DNA from 2 places in the uncultured Blautia sp. genome. Region 2 is predicted to be linked to the other one. Evidence: predicted binding sites of a transcription regulator. Region 2 holds the regulator's gene; the other holds the start of a gene.
The links. The regulator HrcA, encoded in region 2, represses chaperone genes, less so after heat shock. The targets are predictions, from matches to a motif close to TGTTAGCACTCNNNNNNNNNGAGTGCTAACA.

Region 1: RDS42_RS05325 (Hsp20/alpha crystallin family protein) is a predicted target of HrcA. The motif match lies at 1,389-1,419, and genes of this name have one in related genera.

The regions. Positions count from the first base shown of each region.
Region 1 is NZ_CABVDF010000045.1:6,671-14,989, forward strand. It holds gene RDS42_RS05315 (tRNA-dihydrouridine synthase family protein) at 1-568, opposite strand, end outside; gene RDS42_RS05320 (ubiquitin) at 697-1,224, opposite strand; gene RDS42_RS05325 (Hsp20/alpha crystallin family protein) at 1,558-2,010, shown strand; gene RDS42_RS05330 (galactose ABC transporter substrate-binding protein) at 2,116-3,183, opposite strand; gene RDS42_RS05335 (substrate-binding domain-containing protein) at 3,201-4,193, opposite strand; gene RDS42_RS05340 (sensor histidine kinase) at 4,190-5,992, opposite strand; gene RDS42_RS05345 (response regulator) at 6,008-7,630, opposite strand; gene RDS42_RS05350 (substrate-binding domain-containing protein) at 7,708-8,319, opposite strand, start outside.
Region 2 is NZ_CABVDF010000002.1:4,031-12,349, forward strand. It holds gene RDS42_RS00405 (penicillin-binding transpeptidase domain-containing protein) at 1-1,763, shown strand, start outside; gene RDS42_RS00410 (BlaR1 family beta-lactam sensor/signal transducer) at 1,819-3,597, opposite strand; gene RDS42_RS00415 (BlaI/MecI/CopY family transcriptional regulator) at 3,609-3,989, opposite strand; gene uvrB (excinuclease ABC subunit UvrB) at 4,155-6,143, shown strand; gene hrcA (heat-inducible transcriptional repressor HrcA) at 6,353-7,414, shown strand; gene grpE (nucleotide exchange factor GrpE) at 7,455-8,081, shown strand; gene dnaK (molecular chaperone DnaK) at 8,097-8,319, shown strand, end outside.

The sequences.
Region 1 (8,319 bases), on a different contig from region 2:
AACACAGAGAATGGCAGCTTTTTTCTGCTGCCATTTCAAAAGCCTCCCTGTGGATTGTTCCAGGCTTATACTGGTCGGTCTTCAGCCGCGGATGAACAATCAGTTCCTCCAAAGGATACTTTTCATAAATTTTCAGAAGCTGCTGCCACTCCTCCTCATCCTCCACTCCAATCCTTGTTTTTATGGAAATTTTCATAGGACAGGCGGCAAATATATCCTCCAGAAAACGATCCAGTTCCCTTGTCAATTCCAAAAATCCGGCGCCTCTGTTTCTGGAAGTCACTGTAGGGGAAGGACAGCCCAGATTCAGATTGACCACATGATATCCATAAGAATGTATGGCTTTTGCAATGGCCAGAAAATCCTCTGCACGGTTAGTCAGAATCTGAGGCACCAGTTCCATTCCCTGGTTATTTTCCGGAAGAATGTCACGGATTTCCTTTTGGTTCAGCTTTTTGCTCATGATAAAGGGAGCAAAATACCGATCGATGTCTCCGTAACATTTATAGTAAGCATTTCTGTAAATATAACCTGTAATCCCTTCTAAGGGAGCCATATAAAGCTGCATATATCTATTCCTTTATCTGTATTTTGCCAGAATATCCTTTTGGCATCCGGCCAATTGTATTATAACGGTTTCTGCTGCTTATGACAATCTGGGATTTCTTATAATGCTGTAAGGATTTCAGTCATATATCACAGCTTTTCATACTCATCTTTTACCTTGTCCGCAAACTCTCCCGCCTTTTCCATCGCCCGGTTCATCCCTTCCAGATCGTCCTTTCCCTTAAAAGAATAACGACAGTCAAAAAACAACGCGATCACCGCTGCCGGTATCAGAAACTGCCAGAAGAAGAGCAGAAGAATAAGCATGGCGATTACCGGAACTCTGAGAATCTCCTCCCCTTTTCTTGAGACACAGAAAGCATTGTCTCTGGTTTTTCTGATAAAGATTCGAAAAAGATGCCCCAGCTTCTGGCAGGTTTTTCTGGAAGCCTCTTCCTCCTGCTCCTGCACCTTTTCCTTTACATCCACATACTGCGTCTGTTCATCACAATTTGTCGTATAGGATTCCTGACTGGGAGGTTTTACCTTTCCCTGTTTTTCCAGATAGACCATGGCATCCAGAAGATCCCAGTCGGAAGCTTCCAAAGCTTCCTTTGCCTCTTCATAAGAGACATTTGCTCTTTGTCTTAATTTTTCAACCTTTTCCAGTTGTTCCATATTTTCACCCTGTCCTTTCAAGAATGTTGTTTTCATTTGATGCTTATACTCTAACAGAAGTTTCTTAATCCATTCTTGAAGAAAGATTAAAAACTGATTAATTTTTGAAAATGCCTATACTGAAAACTGTCTCTTCTTCTCTCTTCACATTTTTTTCACAAATAAATTAGCACTCGTCTCTTGACAGTGCTAATAATGTGTGTTATATTACAGCTAGAACAAAGGAAGGGAAATAAAAAGGATACAAAAAAAGTATCCTGAATTTCCTGAAACCTCCCGGTTCCGCTATAACAACATATTAACATAGATAAATAAAAAAAGGAGAGATGACTTATGTTGATGCCTAGTATTTTTGGAGAAAACTTATTTGATGACGACTGGATGAACTTTGGATTTAATGATAACTTCTGGGGCAAAAAGAATCCACTCTACGGAAAACATGCTCAGAACATGATGAAAACCGATATCCGTGAAAAAGATGACAGCTATGAACTTGATGTAGATCTTCCGGGATTTAAGAAAGACGAAATCAAAGTTCAGCTGAAAGACGGATATCTTACCTTATCTGCTGCAAAAGGACTGGACAAAGATGAACAGGATAAAAAAGGAAATTATATCCGCAGAGAACGTTATGCCGGCACCATGAGCAGAAGCTTTTATGTCGGCGAGGATGTTACCCAGGAAGATATCCATGCCAAATATGAAGATGGAATCCTGAGACTTTCTGTACCGAAAAAAGTACCGAAAAAAGTAGAAAATACCGGTTATATTGCTATTGAAGGCTAAAACCTTCCCCTTCCTTGTATTACGGGAGCGCCATTTGACGCTCCCTTTTTTTGTATAAGAAATATGACTGTCTATATCGTTATCCCGATAAACATACTTATCAGCTTACTGGGTCTGCCCGGTCTGTATCTCGCTGAGATTTTCACCGGTAACTTTCTGGTAAGGCAGTCTTATATATTTTCCCTCCTGAAGCTCCAGCTCAGAATCCAAAGGTGTCTCTGATACAATAGACCAGGCAAGCTCTATCATTCCTCTGGCCTGTCCTCTGGCATCATTCAGTACAGTTCCCAGAAACTCTCCCTTTTCCACTGCTTTTCTTCCTACATCCGTGCCGTCAATTCCCAGGATCATAGGCCATGATTTTGTTCCCGGAACAATGCCGCTGTCTTTCAAAGCATCGACAGCTCCCAAAGCCATGTCATCATTATTAGCCAGAACAACTTCTATTCTGTCCCCATAAGCTTCAATAAAAGATGCCATCTTGTTTGCAGCCTGATCTCTGTTCCAGTTGGCAATCTCATCTGCCAGCTTTTCTACTGCATAACCACTGTCTGTGATTTCTTTGATTACCGACATGCTGCGGATCATGGAGTCATTATGTCCTGCCTCGCCCTCCAGCATAATATACTGAAGAACTCCATCACCATTTTTGTCAATACTGGAAAAGTCTTTTTTACACTGCTCCACCAGGATTTGTCCCTGCATCTGTCCTGACTGGAAAGCATCTGCTCCTACATAATAAAGCTTTTCCCACCGTTGAAGATCCTCTTTAACCAGTTCCCGATTATAAAAGATCACCGGTATATCATTGCTCTTGGCTTTTTCAATAACAGAAGAAGCATCTGTCCTGTCAACCATATTAATACAGACAAGATCACATCCTTCTTCAATAAAGTCCTCCATCTGTTTATTCTGCTGAAGCTGATCCTGACCTGCATCCTGGATATCAAGAATCACCGGAATGCCCCATTCCTTTTCTTTTTCTCTTACATAAGACTGAAGCTGATAAAGAACTTCTGCCATAAAGGTATCATACTGATCGTAAACACTTATGCCTATCTTAAGACTTTTGGGATATTCCTGTTCTGTCTCTTCCTTCGTCCCGCATCCTTCCAAAAAAGAAAGAATAAAAATAAATGCCAGCAATCCGGCTTTACTTCTTTTTTTCAGCATTATATCCCTCCTCTCTGTCAGGTATTCGAAAACAGCAGTCTCTCATTTTCATCTTCATATAAAGATTTCTTCGTGACGATCCTGTATCCGATATCGGTATTATTCTTCAGCCATTTTTCTCTGTTTTTCTGTGTTAAATAGGTGATTCCCTGATATCCCATATTAAATTCATTCTGATACATAAGCGCTGCAATATTTTCATTATCCAGTTCATTTACTGTACGGGCAGTATTTCCAATTCCATAGATTCTGCAGGAAAACTCCTCATTTTCGTTTTCCTGTCGGTATCCTGTCCATGCGGCGGCAGCCTGCTCTGTCATATATTTATCCAGCGCTGCCAGATATGCAGGAGTGTCATCATAAAATACAGATTTAATAAAATATCCCAGTCCAAGATCTTCATGGATCCGTGCCCGGTCTTCTATGATCACACTGTCATTGGATTTCTCCAAAGCTTCTCTTAACCCTTCGTACCGAAGCCTGACACTGTCTCTTTCCATATATTCCGTCAATATCACTACTCTTCTCTGAGCTCCACTGGTGTCCATGTCCTCAAGAATAGCTTCTCCCATCGCTCTTCCCATCGCCCGGTCATCTGTACGCAGTACAGGGAAAGCATCCCCTGCTCCAGTTTCCACACACAATACAGGAACTGTAAAATACATCGATCCCATGATCTTTTTTACTTCTTCGGTGTCTACAGGTGCCAGAAGGATTCCGGAAGAGCCTGCCTGGATTTCTCTGCGAACAGCTGCCGCCTGTTCCTCCGCCGTATCATCTCTGGCAAGATAAACATAATTTACATTTATGTCCAAATCTTCTTCAGCCTGTTCCGTACCTTCTATAAAAGTATCCCACTCATCATTTGTATTCTGATAAAGGATCACAGAATAAACTGCAGGACGTTCTCCTTGCCGGGCAAAAATGCCATAATAGTAAAGACCGCCCAATATCACCGCTGCCGTAAGGAGAATACCCACAATCTGCCATTGATACCGTTTCTTTTTCATAATCTGTTTCCTCCCTCTCCCGGAGTGATCTCCTCTGTTTTTGGCAGATGGATGCGCACGATTGTTTTTTCATCCGGCTCACTTGTGATCTCCAGTCCATATTCTGTTCCAAAATACAGCTGGATACGCTGATGGACATTTTTAAGGCCGATACCGGAGCCCTTGCTCCTTGTTTCTGAATTCTCTGTCAGCAGCCTTTCAACCTGTTCCTGAGGCATGCCCAGCCCATTATCCTCCACTTCTATAAAAAGATCCTCACCACTTGTGTATGCACGGATGTGGATTTCTCCTTCTCCGTCCATATATTCCATTCCATAATAAATAGCATTTTCCAAAAGCGGCTGTATGATCAGTTTGATCGTCCTGTATTTTTCAATTCCCTCTTCTATATCAAAAAAGGACGTAAACTTATTTTTATATCTGTACTTCTGGATGTCCAGATAGCTTCTGGCATGCTGCAGCTCATCTCCTACCGTAATGATATTTTTTCCTTTTGAAAGACTGATACGAAGAAGCTTGCCAAGAGAATTTACCATAGCTACCGCATCTTCATAACGTTCACTTTCAATCATCCACATGATGGAATCTAACGTATTATACAAAAAATGAGGATTGATCTGAGACTGCAGGGCATCCAGCTCACTTTTTCTTTTTTCCTCCTGCTCCCGGACAATATCGTCTGTAAGACGCTGCAGCTGATCCACCATAGATCGAATCGTCTGACCCAAATGCTGTATCTCCAGAGAACCGCCCATATAAATATCCGGCTGTTGATCCACACCGATCCCCTTCAGAGAATTTTCCAGTTTTTTCAGCGGCTTGGCAATACGCACTGCAACAAACTGATTGGCAAATACCATCAAAGTCACTGCCAGGATAACAATGATCACTGCCATCAGTTTAGTACTGCTGAAATCCTGTAAAAGCTCTTTCTTTGGTGTAACGCTGACAATCTTCCATCCTGTGTATCCTACTGTCTTTACAATTACGGTACGGTCCTCACCCTGAAAAGTTTCTTCATAAACTCCGTCATCATACTGGCTGGCTATTTTGTTGTTTTCTTTAAGCATATTGGAAAAAATAAGATTCTGTTTCGGGTGATAAATAATCTCCCCTTCACTATTTACCAGATAAACATATCCCACTCCCCGGCTGTTGATCTCGGTAAAAATCTGACGGATCCCGCTGAAATTCATATCTACCAGAAGGATTCCTCCAGACATTTTCCCTTCTGTAGTCAGTTCCACACCACGGCTCAAAGACACTACCCAATAGTAGCGTCCATTGCTGTTTTCAAATATATTCTGTACATGAAGTTCAGAAAAATGCAGATTTTCCATTTTATCCCTGGCATTGGCAAACCAGCTCTGTTCTGTAATATCCACATTTTTCTTTACACTGCCTACAGGGGCCGCACTGATCAGCTCTCCATCTTCCGAAAAACAGGCTACACTTACCAGACTGTCCTTATTCACCTCATAAAGGAGATCCAGTTCCTGAGAGATATCGTCTGTTTTCATATCTACCTGCTTGATCACATTATAGTACATGGCATCAGAAATCCTCATCATATTACGCAGATAATTATTCAGATTAATCTCCACCTGATTGATCAGCTGACGGTTATCATTGAACATCATTTCCTCCGCCGCTCTTCCATAGCTTTGATAAAGAAAAGCGCCAATAAACACCATTCCTACCAGCGCTACCAGCGTAAAGGATACGGATAGCATAAACTGAAGTTCCCGCCTGTTGATATATGTACGCAGCTCATTCCATTTATTTTTCAAATAGTTCATAGGGCAGCAACCTTTTTATTCTGCTTTCTGTTCCTGAGATACCATATTCGCCCGATATCTGGACGGCGATATCCCATATTGTTTCTTAAATACATAACTGAAATAATTTGGTTCTGTATATCCTACCTGGGATGCAATAATGTATGTTTTATCCTCTGTTGTGCGAAGAAGCTCTACTGCATGTTCCAGGCGTACCTGAGTCAGATAAGCCACAAAGCTCATTCCTACTTCCCTCTTAAAAATAGTTGAAAAATAAGCTGCACTGACATTTAAATGCCGGCAGAGGCTGTCTGCCGAAAGATCATTTTCCTTATAATGCTCCCGTATATATGCTTTGGCCTGTTCTGTAAGACGTACTGTGGAATCCCTTCTTTCATGGTGAAGAGTATGACGGAGTTTGGTACATATCTCCTGAAGCCAGTTTTCCAGCTCATCTACAGAAATATACTTATAAAATTCCTGCCAGGAGCCTGCATGCTCTCCAAATATCTGACCGGGCTGAAGTTTATATGCACGTATGATCTTCATCAGTTCTGATAAAAGCTCCATAAAAAGAAGCTGATACTGCCCTGGAGATATTGTGTCTTTTCTGATGCTTTTCATAAAATGAGAGATAGCCGTATCTGTCTCAGTCCTGTCTCCCAGCTTAACTGCCCGGACCAGTTCTCTAAAGTCATACTCGCCTGCAAAATCCGCTTCTCTGGAACAGGGTTCAATATCATTAATATAAAGAACCTGTCCGCTTCCCAGAATCGTCTTATATTCCATAGCGCCTGCAGCTTCTTCGTAAGCGGTATGCAGCGCATCTGTCTGGGTACATACCTGACTTACCGCAGCTGTTACAGAAGCCTTAAGAACGCGAAATCCCATTTTGCAGATCTGATCCATATGATAAAGTACCTGCTCCATGCTTTCCGGACTGTCAAGAAGAAAAACAACGATTACTCGGTCAAGAAAAGATGTACTGAAAAAGCGTATCTTATCACGTAGATAGTCCTGTACCATATCTTTTAATGGCAGCGTAAGAAAACGGGCTGCCCGGTCTGCATCATCTTTTATATCTTCCTCTGCATAAAGCATGGAAACGGCATAAAATGGGGCGTCCAGTTCTATTTCGTAAGTCTCCATCATAGCTTTTGCCCGTTCTCCTGACAAATGTCCTTCCAGAATTCCCATAACCAGCTGTTCTCTCATTACGGGAAGGCTTTTTCTGTAGTATTCTGAAAGTCTGCTGAGATTTCTGTATTCATTATACTCCTGATCCAGTTTATTCTTTACCCTGGCAAAAACCTCCTGCATATCTTTTGCACTGATCGGTTTCAGAAGATATTCTTCTGCCTCCAGATGTACAGCCTCCCGGGCAAATTCAAAATCATCAAACCCGGAATAAATGATCACCTTCATATTCCGGTAATTTTCTTTCAGTCTGCGGCAAAGAGTCAGACCATCCATGTACGGCATCTTGATATCTGTCATTACCACATCTATATGAAGCTGCTCTGTCATTTCAAGAGCCTCCTGCCCATTCTCTGCTGTTCCTGCGAGACAAAAACCAAGAGCCTCCCAGTTTATTTTTTTCTTCATGGCAAGAAGCACATCTGCCTCATCGTCCACCAGAAGTACATTATATAGTTCCATTCAATTCCCTCCAAGTTCTGACCTTCATTATACCATGAGGCAGAAATTTTATAAACGGATTTTAGCCTTATCTGCGGTCAGCTGATTCTTTTCAGAAGCGACTCTGCATTATCCTTTGTCACTTTTATATAATCGATCATGTTTACCGTTTCCGGTTCTCCTCCCTGAATATACTGTACCGCAGCTGCCGCGGCTGTATGAGACTGACTGAAATAATCGTTAAGTACCGTAGCTGTCAGTTCTCCTTCCTCAACCTCCTGTACAGCATCCGGAAGTGCATCTATACCTGTAAGATAAATATCCTTTCCTGTCTCTCTTCCGGCCTCTCTAACTGCTGTCAGCGCACCCAGAGCCATTGCATCATTATTGCAGAATATGACGTCTATTTCCTTTCCAAACTCCTCCAGCGCTTTTCTGGCAATATCAGCCCCCCTGTCTCTGTTCCAATCGCCATTTTCTGCCATAAGTTCTTTTGTTTTGATTCCTGCATCCTCCAACGCTTTCACCGAATATGCCGATCTGTACTGAGTATCCATGTTTTCCGGCTCGCCCTGTATCATAACATAGGAAACCGTTCCGTCTCCGTTGATATCTCCTCTCGTCTCTGTAGCCGCAATTTCTTCACCCTGGTACGTTCCGGACTGCCTTGCATCTGCCCCTACATAAGCAGCCTGCAGCTCCTCCTCTTC
Region 2 (8,319 bases):
TTTCCTTTGAAACAGAAGCTGGAAAGGTGGAATTTGACAATCAGGCAAATTTTGTCAGATGTAAAGAGGGATATAAATTACTATGGCAGGACAGTATGATTTATCCGACACTGACAGAGACAGATAAAGTACAGGTTTCTGTGTTAAAGGCAAAGAGGGGACAGATTCTGGACAGAAACGGAAAACGTCTTGCAGGGCAGGGAAGAGCGGTTTCTGTGGGAGTTGTTCCTGGAAAATTAGAAGAACATTCGTTAGAAGATCTGGCTGCTTTATTGGATACAGATATAGAAAATATAGAGAATAAACTGGAGGCTGACTGGGTAAAAGACGGTTTTTTTGTACCGGTGGCAACTCTTCAGAAAATACATGAAATTGATCGGATGAAGATAGAGACAAATGAGGAAATGATGAAGGAATATGAAAGACAAAGGCAGATGAAAGAGATTCCGGGGGTCCAGTTTTCTGATATTGAGATCCGCACCTATGATATGGGGGAAGCTGCCGCCCATCTGGCAGGATATGTGCAGGCTGTTACTGCAGAAGATCTGGAAAAGCATCCGAACGAAGGATATCGTTCGGACAGCGTCATTGGACGAAGCGGAATGGAAGGGCTTTATGAAAAAGAACTGAAAGGAAACGACGGATGTGAAATCTGGATAGTAGATAAGACAGGAGAAAAAAAGGAGAAAATTGCCGGAATCACAAAAGAGGACGGAAAGGATATCCGTCTTACTATAGATTCTGAACTTCAGATGCAGCTTTATGAACAGTTTAAAGAGGATGAGGGATGTTCTGTTGCCATGGATCCTTATACGGGAGAGATTCTGGCTCTGGTAAGTACTCCTTCGTATGATAATAATGATTTTGTCAGAGGGATGTCAGAAGAACAGTGGGATACTTTAAATGAAAATGAAAAAAGACCATTATATAACCGGTTCCGGCAGATCTGGTGCCCCGGTTCTGTATTTAAGCCTGTAGTTGCCGGAATCGGAATAAATGAGGGGATACTTGATCCGAATGAGGATTTTGGAAATGAGGGACTGTCATGGCAGAAGGACTCTTCCTGGGGAGATTATCAGGTAACGACACTGCATGAATATGAACCGGTGATACTGAAAAATGCTCTGATTTATTCGGACAATATTTATTTTGCAAAAGTGGCATTGAGAACAGGCTCCGAGAGACTGGAAAGAGCCCTGGAGCAGCTGGGATTTAATCAGAAACTGCCCTTCGAAATAGAGATGGTACAATCGCAATATTCAAATACGGAGCATATAGAAACCGAGATACAGCTTGCAGACAGTGGATATGGACAAGGACAGATTTTAGTAAATCCGGTGCATCTGGCAAGCATTTATTCAGCATTTCTAAACGGAGGAAATATGATAAAGCCTTATTTGCTGTATGAGGAGAAGCAGGAGAGTGAAATATGGATTCCCGAAGCATTTTCTCAGGAAGCTTCGGCAGAAATACTGGAGGGATTAAAAGGTGTTATAAATGATCCAGGCGGTACAGGATACGGAGCCTGCAGAGAAGATATTTTACTGGCCGGTAAAACAGGGACGGCTGAATTAAAGGCTGCAAAAGAAGATCATACGGGAACAGAAATTGGATGGTTTGCAGTTTTTACTGCAGATAAGAATGTGGAGAGACCGATTCTTATCCTTAGTATGGCTGAAAATGTTAAGGATACAGGGGGAAGCGGTTATGTTGTGAAAAAAGATAAAGCAGTATTGGATCAGTATTTTTCCATGCAGAAATAGAGTAAGTAAAAAGAACTGACAGTAGATCAAATAAATCTGGCGCCAGTTCTTTTTATTAATAAGGAATCTTTAATTTTGACAAAGCAGAAGCTGTGATTTCTGCCGCTTTGCTTCCGGAAGCGGATGCAGTATTCTGAATATTTGTTGCAAAGTAATACACATGATCAGGGGATTCTATAAAGCCGATAAACCAGCCGCTGACATCTTTTCCGTCTATGCGGTCTGTTCCGGTTTTTCCATAAAGAACACTCCGTGGAGAGGCACTTTGAAGGATGGAAGCTTTGACCGTCTGGATATGCTCCGATGAAAAATGAAACTGGTTTTCATTTAGTTTTCTTAACAGATCCACCTGTTCAAAAGGAGAGATTTTCAGATCCCCATCTGTCCAGTATAAACGGATATCGGAACCAATCTGCTGATTTCCATACTGTATTTTTTGCAAAAAAGAGCTTATAGAATGAAATCCCAGCTGAGAATCAATAGACTGAAAATACCAGTTTACAGAATTTTTCATGGCAGAGTCTAATGTCTGGTCTGCTTCCCATGAATGGAACGGCTGATCTTTGCCATCCCAGACCATACCGGTGCTGCCGGGAGTAATGATACCGGATTCCAGCCCAAGCAATGCGTCATATATTTTGTAGGTGGAATTTGGCGAGATCCTTTTGGCGGCATTCTGGGGATGATAAACTGTCCATGTGTTTTGACCGGAATCATATAATACAAAACTTCCGTCATAGTCTCCGAATATATCCCTCAGGTCAACGACAGAAATATGATCCATATGTTCCGGAAAGTAAGCTTCACCGTATTGTGGAGAGCCAGGGAAAGCAAGTGCGGGAGCAGAAAAAACAAATAAGCAGGCAAGTATTGTAAGTACAGCTCCTCCTCTTAGTCTGCTGATTTTTGTATCTCTCTGAAAATGTATAATATTCAGGATCCTGCTTTCCATCTGAGATTTGCTTCCGCTGATGCCGGCTGTATAAGGAAAATGAGAAATTTTTTCAGCATAATCAATCAGTGTATTTCCATAGGCATGATGATCAGAAGGTTTGAGAAGCTGCAGCACGGCTGAGTCGCAGGCGATTTCACGGTCACACTGTATTTTTCTCAGAGCATACCATACCAGAGGATTAAACCAGTACAGAATACCTGTTAGGGGCATGAGAAAACTGATAAAAGTATCTTTTTGGCGGCAATGCTGTAATTCGTGCAGCAGGATAAAACGTAATTCAGCCGGACTGAAATCTGAGATCAGCTGGATCGGAAGATAAATGCGCGGTTTTAATAATCCTGCAGCATAAGGGGAAGCTAAAAATGCGGTACTGTAAACAGGAACAGCTTTTTTTATTTTTAGTTCACTGCAGCATTTTTTATATAAATCCTGAACCTGAGGGTTCTGTACGGGCAGGGCGGATTTTTCTAATATACGACGGTGCGAAAAAGATCGGAGAGTAAAAAAGCTTACTACAGCCATACCGGAAATCCACAGGATCAGCAAAAACAAAGGAATCAATGGAGTCCTGCTGCTGACAGAAACTGCAAAGTCATTGGCTTCTGTGAATATAGAGCCCGGATCTGTGAAGAGAGGCCGGGCAGACATATCCATAAGTCCTGTTTGTGAAAGGTGATTTGATGAAAGCCCTGGCAAAAGGCGAAAGATATCCGCAGGCAAAAAAGGAACAGTCAATAATCCTAGTACGAAAAACCAGAGATAATAGAGAATCCGGGCAGATACATATTTTTTCAGTAAATGCCTTACTATACTTATGATACCGATTTCTATGGAAATAAAAATATTGCATATGAAAAAATGAACGGCAAAATCAGGCAAAAGCTTCCCTCCTATTTATTATCACTGGTATCAGAAAGAAGACGGCGCAGGGCGGTGAGATCTGTTTCCGATAAATGTTCATCTTTTAAATAGGAAGAAACCATAGAAACAAGATTGCCGTTATAGAAACGGTTTAAGAAGGTGCTGCTTTCCTGCTGAATATATTCTTTTTCCTGAACCAGCGGAGTATAGACAAAGACCCTGCTGTGTTTTTCGTAGGTAATGGCTTTTTTGTTGACCAGACGTTTCAGCATGGTCTGTATGGTCTTAGGACTCCAGTCGGTTGTTTTTGTTAATTTTTCAGTTACTTCATTGGTACTGACAGGTGCATATTTCCAGATGATTTTCATTACTTCAAATTCAGCTTCTGAAATCTGGGGAAGTTTTGTCATTGTGATCCCTCCAAATCTTACATATGTAATAAAAATAGTATAAGAGGATTTTGGAAGAAAGTCAAACAAAAAGAAAAAGAACAGACATTCGATTGTCCTGTACTTTTATTTTATAGTCTGATATAATGACAGAAGAAACAGATAACAGATTCATAGGAGGAATTTATGGATCATTTTGAATTAGTATCAGAATATGCCCCTACCGGCGACCAGCCCAAGGCTATTGAGAAACTGGTCCAGGGATTTAAAGAAGGAAATCAGTTTGAGACGCTGCTTGGGGTTACCGGCTCCGGCAAGACCTTTACTATGGCAAATGTTATTGCACAGCTAAATAAGCCTACGCTGGTGCTTGCTCACAACAAAACCCTTGCAGCACAGCTTTATGGGGAGTTTAAAGAATTTTTTCCCAATAATGCAGTTGAATACTTTGTGAGCTATTACGATTACTATCAGCCGGAAGCCTATGTTCCTTCCACAGACACCTATATTGCAAAGGATGCTTCCACCAATGACGAAATCGACAAGCTGAGGCTTTCTGCCACAGCGGCTCTTTGTGAACGCAGAGATGTGATCGTGGTTTCTTCAGTATCCTGCATTTACGGATTGGGAGCGCCTCAGGAATTTTTTGATATGATGATTTCTCTTCGTCCGGGAATGGAAAAGGACAGGGATGAGGTAATATGCCAGCTGATCGATATCCAGTATACAAGAAACGAAATGGATTTTCATAGAGGTACCTTCCGGGTAAAAGGGGATGTGCTGGAAATTTTTCCTGCCAATGCTACAGACCGTGCAGTGCGTGTAGAGTTTTTTGGCGATGAGATCGAGCGTATTACAGAAATTGATGTACTGACAGGCGAGATCAAAAATGAGCAGAGCCATGCGGCTATTTTCCCGGCATCTCATTATGTAGTGCCCCAGGAACAGATAAAAAGAGCCGCGGATGCCATCCTTGCAGAAATGAAGGAGCAGGTGGATTACTTTAAAAGTGAAGATAAGCTGATCGAAGCCCAGAGAATTGCGGAACGGACAAATTTCGATGTGGAAATGATGAAGGAAACAGGATTTTGCTCCGGTATTGAAAACTATTCCCGGCATCTGACCGGACTGGCTCCGGGCCAGCCGCCCTATACCCTTATGGATTACTTTAAAGACGATTTTCTTCTTATTATTGATGAGTCCCATAAGACAGTTTCACAGGTGGGAGGAATGTACGCCGGAGATCAGAGCAGGAAACAGACCCTTGTGGATTATGGCTTTCGTCTTCCATCGGCCAAGGATAACCGTCCTTTGAGTTTTGAGGAGTTTGAGGGAAAACTGGATCAGGTTATGTTTGTTTCTGCTACACCGGGAGTTTATGAGGCAGAACATGAACTGCTTCGTGCAGAGCAGATCATCCGCCCGACAGGCCTGCTTGATCCAAAGGTAGAAGTACGTCCGGTAGAAGGGCAGATTGATGACCTGATCGGAGAGGTTAATAAAGAAGTCGAAAAAGGGCATAAGATCCTGATCACTACGCTGACAAAGAGAATGGCAGAGGATCTGTCTGCTTACATGAAAGACGTGGGAATCCGTGTCCGTTATCTTCATTCGGATATTGATACTCTGGAACGGGCGGAGATCATCCGGGATATGCGTTTGGATGTATTTGATGTGCTGGTAGGCATCAATCTTTTGAGAGAGGGACTGGATATTCCCGAGATTACTCTGGTGGCGATCCTGGATGCTGACAAGGAGGGATTTCTCCGTTCAGAGGTTTCTCTGATCCAGACCATTGGACGAGCTGCCAGAAACAGTGAGGGACATGTGATCATGTATGCGGACGTGATGACAGACTCCATGAAAAATGCGATTCGTGAAACAGAGCGCCGCCGCGGAATTCAGGAAGCATATAATAAAGAGCATGGAATTACTCCTACTACCATCAAAAAGGCGGTTCGCGACCTGATCACGGTATCCAGGGCGGTAGCGGAAACAGAAGTGAAGCTGAAAAAGGATCCGGAATCTATGAACCGCAAGGAATTGCTTAAACTGATTGCACAGGTGGAGAAACAGATGCGGGCAGCAGCGGCAGACCTGAACTTTGAACAGGCGGCAGAGCTGAGAGACAAGATGCTGGATTTAAAGCGAAATCTTCAGGAACTGGAGAACTGATATAAATAAAAACCCCGTATATAAAAGACAGACATGACAGAGGATAAGATTCTGTGCCGTCTGTCTTTTTTTGCCGAACAAAAAAGATTTTTATAAAAATACATCTTATCCCTTGACAAAAGATTTTAACGGTGCTATCTTAACAATGTAGATGTTAGCACTCCTTGAAATCGAGTGCTAACAAAAACAGAAGGAAAGGAGCTGAGGGCGTGGAAGATAATTTGACAGATCGTAAAAAGAAAATTCTGAAGGCGATCATCAAAACCTACATGGAAACAGGAGAACCGGTTGGATCCAGAACGATTTCCAAGTATACGGATCTGAATGTCAGCTCAGCAACAATCCGAAATGAAATGTCGGACCTGACAGATTTAGGCTACATTATACAGCCCCATACATCAGCGGGAAGAATCCCTTCTGATAAAGGTTATCGCTTATATGTAGATGAGCTGATGCAGGAAAAGGAAGATGAGATCGAAGAAATACGTAATCTGATGATCGAGAAGACAGACAAGATGGAAAAGGTCCTGAAAAATGTGGCCAAGGTTCTTGCTTCCAACACCAATTACGCTACGATGATCTCCGTTCCGCAGTACAGTGGAAGTAAGCTGAAATTCATCCAGCTTTCACGAGTCAATGAACTGCAGCTGGTGGCTGTGGTGGTTTGCGAGGGAAATGTGATCCGAAATCAGATTATAGATCTGGATGAGGAGATGGATGATGAGACGATCCTGAAATTGAATCTGCTTTTGAATACCAATCTGAACGGCCTTCCTATTCAGGATATTAATCTGGGTATGATCGCAAGGCTGAAGGAGCAGGCAGGAATCCACAGCGGACTTGTTGCAAGAGTGCTGGATGCTGTTGCCGCAACGATTCAGGTGGATGAAGATGATTTGGAGATTTACACTTCAGGCGCTACAAACTTCTTTAAGTATCCGGAGCTTTCTGATAAGCAGAGAGCCACCGAACTGATATCAACCTTTGAAGAAAAACAGCAGCTTGCGGATCTGGTGAAGGAACATATGTCAGACTCTGAAAACACTGGGGTTCAGGTGTATATAGGAGATGAACTTCCGATCCCTACAATGAAAGACTGCAGTGTAGTAACTGCAACGTATGAGCTGGGAGAAGGGATGCACGGTACCATTGGTATTGTAGGTCCGAAACGAATGGATTATGAAAATGTTGTAAACAATCTGAAAACCCTGAAAGTTGAATTGGATCAGGTATTCAGAAAGAATAAAAATGATAATGATGACAGCCAGTAGGTGAAGATAGAAAGGTGGTAGAAAAAGCGTGGCAGAAGAAATGAAAAACACGTCTGAGGTGCAGGAGGATACAGAACAGGTTGTTTCTGAAAACGAAACTGCAGCAGAAGTGCAGGAGGATTCACCGGAAGCCACAGCCGGAGAGGAAACTGCTGAAGAGGTTCCGGAAGGAAAGGAAGAGGCAGAGGAAAAAACAGAAGGAAAGGCGAAAACCTCTTTTTTCGGCAAAAAGAAAAAAGATAAAAAGGATCAGCAGATTGAAGAGCTGACAGATCGTCTGAAACGAAGCATGGCAGAATTTGATAATTTCCGTAAGCGTACAGAGAAAGAAAAATCCAGTATGTATATTGTGGGAGCAAAAGAAATTATTGAGAACATGCTTCCTGTAGTGGATAATTTTGAGAGAGGTCTTGCACAGGCTCCGGAAGGAGATGCATTTGCCGAAGGTATGCAGATGATCTACAAACAGCTTATGACAACACTGGAAGGACTGGGAGTAGAGGTGATCGAAGCTGTAGGCAAAGAATTTAATCCGGACTTCCATAATGCTGTAATGCATGTGGAGGATGAAGAAGCCGGCGAGAATATTATTGTAGAAGAGTTTCAGAAGGGCTACACCTATAAAGGATTTGTAGTCAGACACAGTATGGTAAAGGTTGCTAATTAAGGAGGATAAATTATCATGGGAAAAATTATTGGTATTGACTTAGGAACAACAAACAGCTGCGTAGCAGTTATGGAAGGTGGTCAGCCCACCGTTATCGCAAACACAGAAGGCGCAAGAACAACACCGTCTGTAGTTGCTTTTACAAAAACAGGAGAGCGTCTGGTAGGTGAGCCTGCAAAACGTCAGGCAGTTACCAATGCAGAGAAAACAATCTCTTCTATTAAAAGAGAAATGGGAT